DNA from 2 places in the Lacticaseibacillus zeae subsp. silagei genome. Region 1 is predicted to be linked to the other one. Evidence: predicted binding sites of a transcription regulator. Region 1 holds the regulator's gene; the other holds the start of a gene.
What was found. Region 1 encodes LexA, which represses DNA repair genes until DNA is damaged. Its sites were predicted from a motif close to CNAACANNTGTTNG; they were not measured.
Positions count from the first base shown of each region.

Region 2: a site for LexA is predicted at 1,975-1,988, ahead of LACZS1_RS06215 (CitMHS family transporter). Genes of this name have one in related genera too.

Region 1 covers NZ_CP132484.1:712,582-716,799, forward strand. The annotation lists gene LACZS1_RS03350 (AI-2E family transporter) at 1-412, opposite strand, end outside; gene LACZS1_RS03355 (hypothetical protein) at 888-1,082, shown strand; gene lexA (transcriptional repressor LexA) at 1,209-1,835, shown strand; gene LACZS1_RS03365 (hypothetical protein) at 1,936-2,400, opposite strand; gene LACZS1_RS03370 (AEC family transporter) at 2,432-3,379, opposite strand; gene LACZS1_RS03375 (flavin reductase family protein) at 3,401-4,018, opposite strand.
Region 2 covers NZ_CP132484.1:1,300,183-1,304,400, reverse strand. The annotation lists gene LACZS1_RS06220 (hypothetical protein) at 1-266, opposite strand, end outside; gene LACZS1_RS06215 (CitMHS family transporter) at 531-1,880, opposite strand; gene LACZS1_RS06210 (hypothetical protein) at 2,165-2,422, opposite strand; gene LACZS1_RS06205 (RNA 2'-phosphotransferase) at 2,499-3,056, opposite strand; gene LACZS1_RS06200 (GNAT family N-acetyltransferase) at 3,105-3,611, shown strand; gene LACZS1_RS06195 (PadR family transcriptional regulator) at 3,838-4,179, shown strand; gene LACZS1_RS06190 (DUF1129 domain-containing protein) at 4,182-4,218, shown strand, end outside.

The DNA of each region.
Region 1 (4,218 bases):
ATAAAACATTTTGCTTATCATTCAAGTCATCCAGCCATTTACCGATTTCCGTAAAAATTTGCGGTGCCGAATCGACAATGCTGGTAATTTGGTTGCTCACCGCCGGAAGGAAACGCAACAGTCCCCAGACCAGAAGGCCGATCAAAACGACGAAGAGCAACGCAATCGCCCAACCGCGATGCAGCCCGGTTTTTTCAAGGCGATTAATGATCGGAACTGTCAGATAGAAGAGAATGCCGGCGAAAATGAACGGTGGCGCGATGATACCGAGAAAATCGACCACAGGCTGGAATACCCAGGCAATTTTGGTGAAAACAAAAATAACCAGCAGGGCCAAAAGCAGGTCAATTAAGAAGACCATGAACTTGTTGTTGATGAAGCGGCGGTAGAACCATGAATCGGTACGTTTCACAGGCGATCCTCCTCTAAGGACGTTAAAGGTTATGACGCGATTTAATCAGCGGTGTCATTAGTAACCTTTACAAAAGACGACAAGTCGAGCATGAGATCTGTGGTAAACCAAGAAAGCTTCGACGTGCAGTTGCCGTTTTTTTACAAGTCAGCTGATTGCACGTGAGTCATTTTTTTCGAAGTTTCTACCCGCCAGACGTCGGATGCTTCCGTATAACAATGATACTAGACTAGCCATGATTTTTCGAGGCTAGGGTTAACTAAAATGGTTCGAAGAAGGTATCGGCGCCGTTACAATAAATTTACAAAAACACCGATTAGCCGTTACAAATATTAAAAATGCCTAAATAAGGGCGTCAAATGTAAATTTTACATATACAAAAGCTTTACAAATCAAAAAAATCAGGTATGATAAAGTCACAACCAAAACGGTGAGTCAATGTCGGTTTTACCGATACGGAGAGGAGTGACCCCATATGAATTTACTTCGCGGGGCTAAATGGACATTAATAACTCTGACCCTGGTCGCAACATTGCTGTTATTTAGCAACTATGCGACGGCCGGCATCTTGTTGATGGCTCTGGATATTTTCCTAAGCTTCTTCTATGCAGTCATCAAGAGCAGATGTGATCGGCGTCAGATGCATAAGATGCCATTATTGCATAACTAATTTGATGAAATGATCCGCAGCCGTGATGACTGCGGATTTTTTCGTGTAACGACGGCGAAAATGATTGCAAACGTTCGTTCGGTTTGGTATGCTTGGTGTAACAAATGAGAACGGAGCGGTGAGCGGATGCCAACACAAGCGAGTCAAAAACGTTGGAAACAGATTTTACAAACCATCTATGACGCGATCGAGGATCATGGGTATCCACCCACAGTTCGCGAGATCGGCAAATCAGTTGGCCTTAGTTCTTCCAGTACCGTTGCAGCATACTTAGAAAAACTGCTGGCGGCCGGATTGATCGCTAAAGACCCGTCTAAGCCGCGAACAATCGAAGTGACTGCAGCAGGGCGCGATTTTATCGGCGTGCAGGCAGAAGGTATTCCGATTGTCGGTACCGTTGCGGCCGGGGTGCCGATTACTGCCATTGAGAATATCGATGACTATTTCCCGGTGCCGGATGACCTACCATACTCGGCCGATGAGCTGTTCATGCTTCGGGTTCAAGGCAGTTCCATGATCAAGATCGGCATCCTTGATGGCGATCAGATTATTGTGAAGAAGCAAAACGACGCCGAAAATGGGCAGATTGTCGTGGCAATGACCGAAGAAGATGAAGCCACCGTCAAGCGTTTTTACAAAGAAAAGAACGGCATCCGGCTTCATCCGGAAAATGATGATATGGAAGACATGTTTTTCCCGGATGTGACGATTCTCGGCATTGTTGTGAGTTTGTATCGTCCTGCGCTTGTATAAGTGCCAGTAATAATAGACCAAGCTAAAAAAGCATTTGCCGCACACATTCAATTGAGTGTGCGTGGCAAATGCTTTTTTGTTGAGGTGACAGTTGCTACCATTAAGGACGGTTAAGCTGATCAAGATCGTCTTTTGGTACCTTTTTGTAAAATGGGCCATCCGGAAGCTGTTTCAGTAATCCCTTTTTAGTAAGTTGGAATTGAACCGTGTTGCTGGCGGCCTGTGGTTGGGCTTTGCCGGTGAAGGTGAAAATCCTTCCCTTTAAAGTCAGTTGGGCCGCAAAAATACCTTGATCTGTACTTTCAAAGTCACCATCTTGGTTCGACAATGTTTCGAGGTAATAGCCACTGGTTGACGACAACACGCGGATCGCTTTCTTTTGGTCATCCTGTTGGACAAACGCATGACCGACCAGCGTGGACAAGGTTGCTTTAGGCGCAGCTTTTTTTGCTTTTTTCCGGGTTTTTGCCGGCTTTGATGTCCGTTCACTGGTGGCTGATCGAGTTGATGATGGTTTGGCAGTCGGCGTGCCTTGAGAACAACCACTCAGGATAAGTAATAACATGAGCCAAACTAATTTTTTCAATGGTGGTCTCCTAGTGAATGAATTGGATGCAGGTCATGACGATGGGGATGACGATCATGGATAGAAGCGTGGTTTCCGTGACCATGATCGCAGCGTAGTCAGCATCGGCGTCATAAAGTTTGGCAACCACCGGCGCATTGGTCATGACCGGCATGCAGGATTGCAGGATGAAGATTTGTTTCATCAGCGTCGGAACCGGCGCAAAGGCGACCAGTGCCGTCATTAACAGTGGGGCAAAAAGGAAGCGGCCGCTGAAGATGCCGAGTGCTTCCTTGCTGAGGCGCAGTTGACTCCACCCAGCTTCGTGTAAGGCAATGCCGATAAAGAACATGGAGCCCGGAACCGTCAAATCGCCGATATAAGTCAGATCAGACATCAAAAAAGTCGGCAACTTGATATTCAGCAAGACTAACACAATTCCCAGCATGAAACCCAGTAAAGGTGGGGAGAAAACTTTCCCCAAAGCCTTTTTAAGATTAAAGCGGGCTGGTTTGGGGCCATCGCCTTGAATAAGGTAGACGCCGATGGTCCAAAAGATCGTCGTGTTGGCCATGTAATAGACCAAGACATAAGGCAAACTGCGAGGACCGAACAAGGCTAGGTTAACCGGCAGGCCGATAAAAACTGTGTTGGAGTTGAAAAACATGGACTTAAATGTGCCTTTTCGCGACTTTGGAACTTTTAACAGGTAACACACTAAAAAGGATAACGCGAAAAGTATCATCATGGACAAGACCGGAAACAACAAGTTTGGCAATAACCGCAGCAGCATACCGGCAGTGAATTTCGATGCGATGGTTACGATCATATAAGCTGGTAGAGCGACTTGGGTAACAACTTTGGCAATTACCTTGCTTGAGTGGTTATTAAACCAGCCGCGGGCAGTAAGGAAATAGCCGAGAATGATCAAAATGAGAATTTCAAGAACGCCAAAGACGCTTGAGATAAATGCGGTCAAATACCAACACTTCCTTATAAATTATTTTGGCCGCCGTAACATAAAAGTTTGACCAAGTTCGGCATAAGTAGGACCGGCGAGGCGGGCCACCGGTGCCAAAGCGGCAGGATTAACGTGTAAGCTTGGCAAATCAAGCACCGTATCGGCAAAGTGGAACTGTCGAATTTCCAGGATAAAGAGATCGGTGATAATCACCCCGGCACGATCACGAATCGGTACATATTGATAAAGTTGCGTTTCAAAGCGAATACGCGCGGCTTGCAACCCAGGCACCTGAATTTCAGTACTGGCCACCAGTGGCAGATCAATCAGGTTCAATTCGCTTTGATCCGGGGTTAAGCGGGCGGCAGTTTGATTCATCGCCTTGGTGAGATCGATGCTCACCATGTGCACGACCGCTTCATGGCGGGCCAAAAGATTCGCCGCCGTGTCTTTTGGCTGCCCGCCATCACGCAAAATGGACACGGATAGCAATGGCAACTGATTAGAGATGCCGGTTGTAAATGAAAATGGCGCTAAGTTGATGACGCCGGCCGTGCTTTGCGTCGTGATCCACGCGATGGGGCGGGGAATGATGCTGCCAGACAGCAGTTTGTATTGCTCGCGGGATGATAGCTTATTGGCAGATAAGTTGATCATAATAGCCTCCGGTGGCTGGTGAATAAGAATCATGAAAATGCTGGGGAACCTAAAAGGCACGCCATGACTGCAAGTTTAGCGCAGGCGCGAGGTGGCGTCAAAGCCATGCAACGCTTGCTTCGGTTAGGGACAATTCGAGGACTGCTGGCGGTGTGTGTACTCGGTGCCTCAAAGCCAAAAGTTCAATAAAAAAGCAATGT
Region 2 (4,218 bases), 590 kb from region 1:
GCGCTGGCAATCAAGCCAACCCGTTTGGCCTCGGGATTTTCAACATACAAATGTTTAAGCACAAGTTTGGCATCAGGCGCCGTGTCCGCAGTAACCGCGGCAGCGATTAAGCTGGCAGTCAGTTCATTCGCCGGATCAACTTCCAGATAATTGGGTACTTCTTCCCATTCATCCGCCTGAGCTGCTTCATCAGCATTCACCGATTTAACCGGCGTCGATTCAATTAGCGTTTGCGGTTGTTTACGCCGATGCAACCATTTAAACATCTTTACACCCCCTAAGCGTGAGCCGATGCGGGTAGAAGCCGGAGTGTAAGCGGCCTTGGGCGTGATGGTCGGGCTTTGACCATTGCGACCAAGGTCCTTACATGCAGGCTTCTGCACCAGCAAACGCGTTAATGTAAGCTTGAACCAACGTTGTTAAATGCCGAACCAATCGTTATCGTCATGCATTTTCTGGTTCTCATCAACCTTATAATACGGGGAAAAGCCAATCACGATTGGCTTTTCGGTGTCTTTTTGAATTGGTGCTTACTTTTGTGGTAGATAGAATGGTACGTGGCCGAAGAGCATAACGGTGACCACGAAGATGGCGAAAACGCCTAATGCGTATTTACCAGCTTCACGTTGCCACTTACCCATGTCCAACCCGGTGAGCCGGAGCAGTAGGTAAATAAAGGCAACTAACGGTGAAAGCAAGTGGAATGCTTGTCCCATTAATGATGCTAAAGCCATCTGCATATTGGTAAAGCCATAGGCGCGTCCTGCAGTTGCCAGCACCGGCATAACGCCGAAGTAGAAGCCGTCGTTACTCAAGAAGAAGGTCCCTGGTGCAGAAATCAGCGCAATAACCAATCCCCAGAACCCAGCCATGGAACTTGGAATAATCGCGGTGAAACTCTTGGCAAGTGCTTCGGCCATCCCGGTTCCCTGGAATAAGCCCATGAAGACCCCGGCAGCAAAGACCAGAATAACAACTTGCACGGCATCGCCGCCGTTAGCACCGATTCGCTTGCTTTGGTCGCCTAACTTAGGATAGTTAGCCATCAATGCAATACAGGTACCAACCAAGAAGAGCAACAGCGGTGGCATTGCAATCGCCTTGATAAAGGAACTTGCCACCAACCAGGCAATAAGCACAATGGTCAGAATGCCATTAAAAGCAAACATATTTGGACGGCGAATTTCGGAAACTTCAGGATCAACCACTGACGTCATCTCATCGATTTCTTCATCGGTTAATTCCCGAACACCCAAGCGTTTCCGTTCCGCGCGGCCCATGTGTGGCGCAACGTAGAAAACAACATAAGCCAAGGCCAGAATCATACCTGGCAATAAATACGTCAAAATATCGGCATCAACCTTCAAAACGGCCATGGCCCGAGCGGTTGGCCCGCCCCAAGGCAACAGGTTCATGATGGTATTTTGCAAAATAATCAAAACACCGAGATTCATCATATTCATGTTGAGCTTCTTATAAATCGGAATAAATGCTGAGCAGCAGATCAAAGTCGTTGTGGTGCCATCCCCGTTAAGTGAAACTGCCATCGCAACAATCGCGGTTGCCATCAGCACTTTCATCGGGTCGCCTTTTGCGATCTTGATCATCCGGGCTGTAATCGGATCGAACAGACCGGCGTCGAGCATAATGGAAAAATACAGAATAGCGAATAAGAGCATGATCCCTGTGTTAGCGGTCGTTGTCAGACCCTTCAACACGAAATCGCCGATCGTCCCTTTCTTCGCCACGCCTGCTACCATCGCAATAATTGCAAACAGCAGCGGGATCATCACTAAAGAAGTGAATGGTGAGAGCTTCTTGGTCATGATGACGTACATGAAAACAATAATCATGGCGTAAGCAATGACGGTGAGTAACATAGTCCCAACCTCTTTTCATAAGTTTTTGTCGCTATCCACATGATACGTGATTTCTGTCACGAAAAGGCCGATTTTGCTTCTTTAGAACACCAAAAGAACAATTGTACGGTTAAGGGGAATCTAAATTTTCCAAGAAAAAGAAAACGCCTTCATTGGCTTAAAATTCGGTTTTAAGTCAATGGAGGCATATTTTAATGATACGATGGGAACAATTGTAAAAGAACGTTTTTCAATTGATACTTACTTCACAATTGACTAATACAGAAGCGTTTTTCTGTGTTAGTCTACCAATCCTGAAAACGCTCATCTTCCAACTTTTTCAACAGTTGGTGAAAGTTTTCCCGTGACGGAGCGTGGTCCAATGTTTCTTGCTGCAACTCATTAAACCGCTCTGCTAAGTAATAAGCAGTGAGATAAAGCGTCAGTTTTCGTTTCACAATAGCTTCCGGATCTTTGTCGTCCGGTACTTGGTGTGACCCCACAACAAGCTTGGCGAACTGTTTCGGATTTAACCGTAAATCATCAGGTGCATCAGCCTTCATGATAGAACCTCCTTTTTTAAGTATGCCTAATACTAACATAAAAAAACGAACGTTTCCGGCTAAAAGCAGGCGTTCGTCACGATGTTGGGGATGATGTTCGGGTTAAAAATGCCGGAGGAACTGCGTGCACCAACCAAACCTGACTCCCTGTCGGATAAAAAACCTCACCGGTATCTGCTGCCTTTTGCGCGGCCACGCGATAAATAACCGGATGGCGGTCATGCCGCACACCAACCTGCCACGCCATTTTAAGATTTTCGGAAAGATGGACAAAATCGCGATCCATTGGTTTAAGCCCTTCAACATCAATCAAAACGGCTGCTTGATGTGACGTGCCATGATATAACCAGATCGGCGGACGTCGCGTCGGCATTAACGGCAAGACCGGGACACTATGGCCGTATACCGCTCTGATGGTGCTTCCCTCAATCGCAAACCGCTGCTTGTCGCTTTGTGTCATAATGTCATCAAGCACTTGGCGATCAAGATGCATCTGGTAATGTGCATTGAATCGCCTAAGCAACGTTTCCAAATCTGTGCGGCCATAGCGATCCAGTGTGACACCGATTTTTTCCGGATGGTGCCGCAAGATCAGGCTTAATGTTTTACTGATTCTGACGAGTCGCTTATCCATTGATGACCACCTCGTTTTTCAAATTGACATAGCAAAGAAGGCATAACATTGAAACTGCATTTTTCCACGGCGAACTTAACCGATCTTGACGCCATTATGCGAATCGAACGGGCGGGCTTCACACCCCAGGAAGCTGCCAGTCGTTCCAGCATGGCAGCCCGCATCATTCATTATCCTGACACGTTTATTGTAGCGCGGACTGGCCAAACAATTGCGGGTTATATTGTTGGCCCAGCCACTTCACAGTCAACCATTACCGACGATTTGTTCGTTAGCAGCCAGCCTAACTCGGCAGCTGCACCGTATATTGCGATTCTGAGTCTCGCGGTTGCGCCTGATCTGCAACATCACGGCATTGGCCGCCAGCTCTTAGCCAAAATGACCGACGTTGCGCGCAAGCAAAAGCGCATCGCCATTACCTTAACCTGTCTCCAGCGCCTCATCCCTTTTTATGAGCACGCCGGCTTCCACAATGACGGACAGGCAGCCTCCACTCATGCCGGCGAAGTTTGGTTTAACATGACAAAAACTGTGGGGCCGATGAGTGAGTCGTGAGGTAAAAGGGACCGGTAATTTAATTCTGATCGCCGATTTTGTTACGCCCATTTTTCACTTTAAAAGTGGTGTTTTAAGTTCCATTAACATAGAACAATGCCCTTCTCTCAAATTAAAATATGGAAACCATAGCCGGCCATTGTCACCGGCTATTTTGCTTTACACACTAGCCGTTTCGGTTTAAACTACTAGTGTGTAAAGCATATTAGGCGAAGGGAAGATTCTGATGGCGAGAGACGACAACAGCCAGATGCTAAAAGGCATTTTACAAGGGTGCCTGCTCATCTTGCTCGCGCGCAAAGAACAATACGGTTATGCCATCAGCGAATCGCTTAATCTTTTTGGCTTCGAGAATGTGCCTAAGGGGACGATTTATCCGCTATTGATGACGATGGAAAAGAAGGGTCTCCTGACGAGTCACATGCGCCCATCGCCGGACGGACCAAGTCGCAAGTATTATACGATCACAGCAGATGGCGAAAAGGCTAGGCAAACATTCATCTTGCAGTGGCATGATCTCAAAAGTCACGTTGATCAAATTATTGCGAACCAACCCAGGAGGGATTAGCCATGAACAAGCGCAAGGAAGCTGTCAATAAAATAGCAG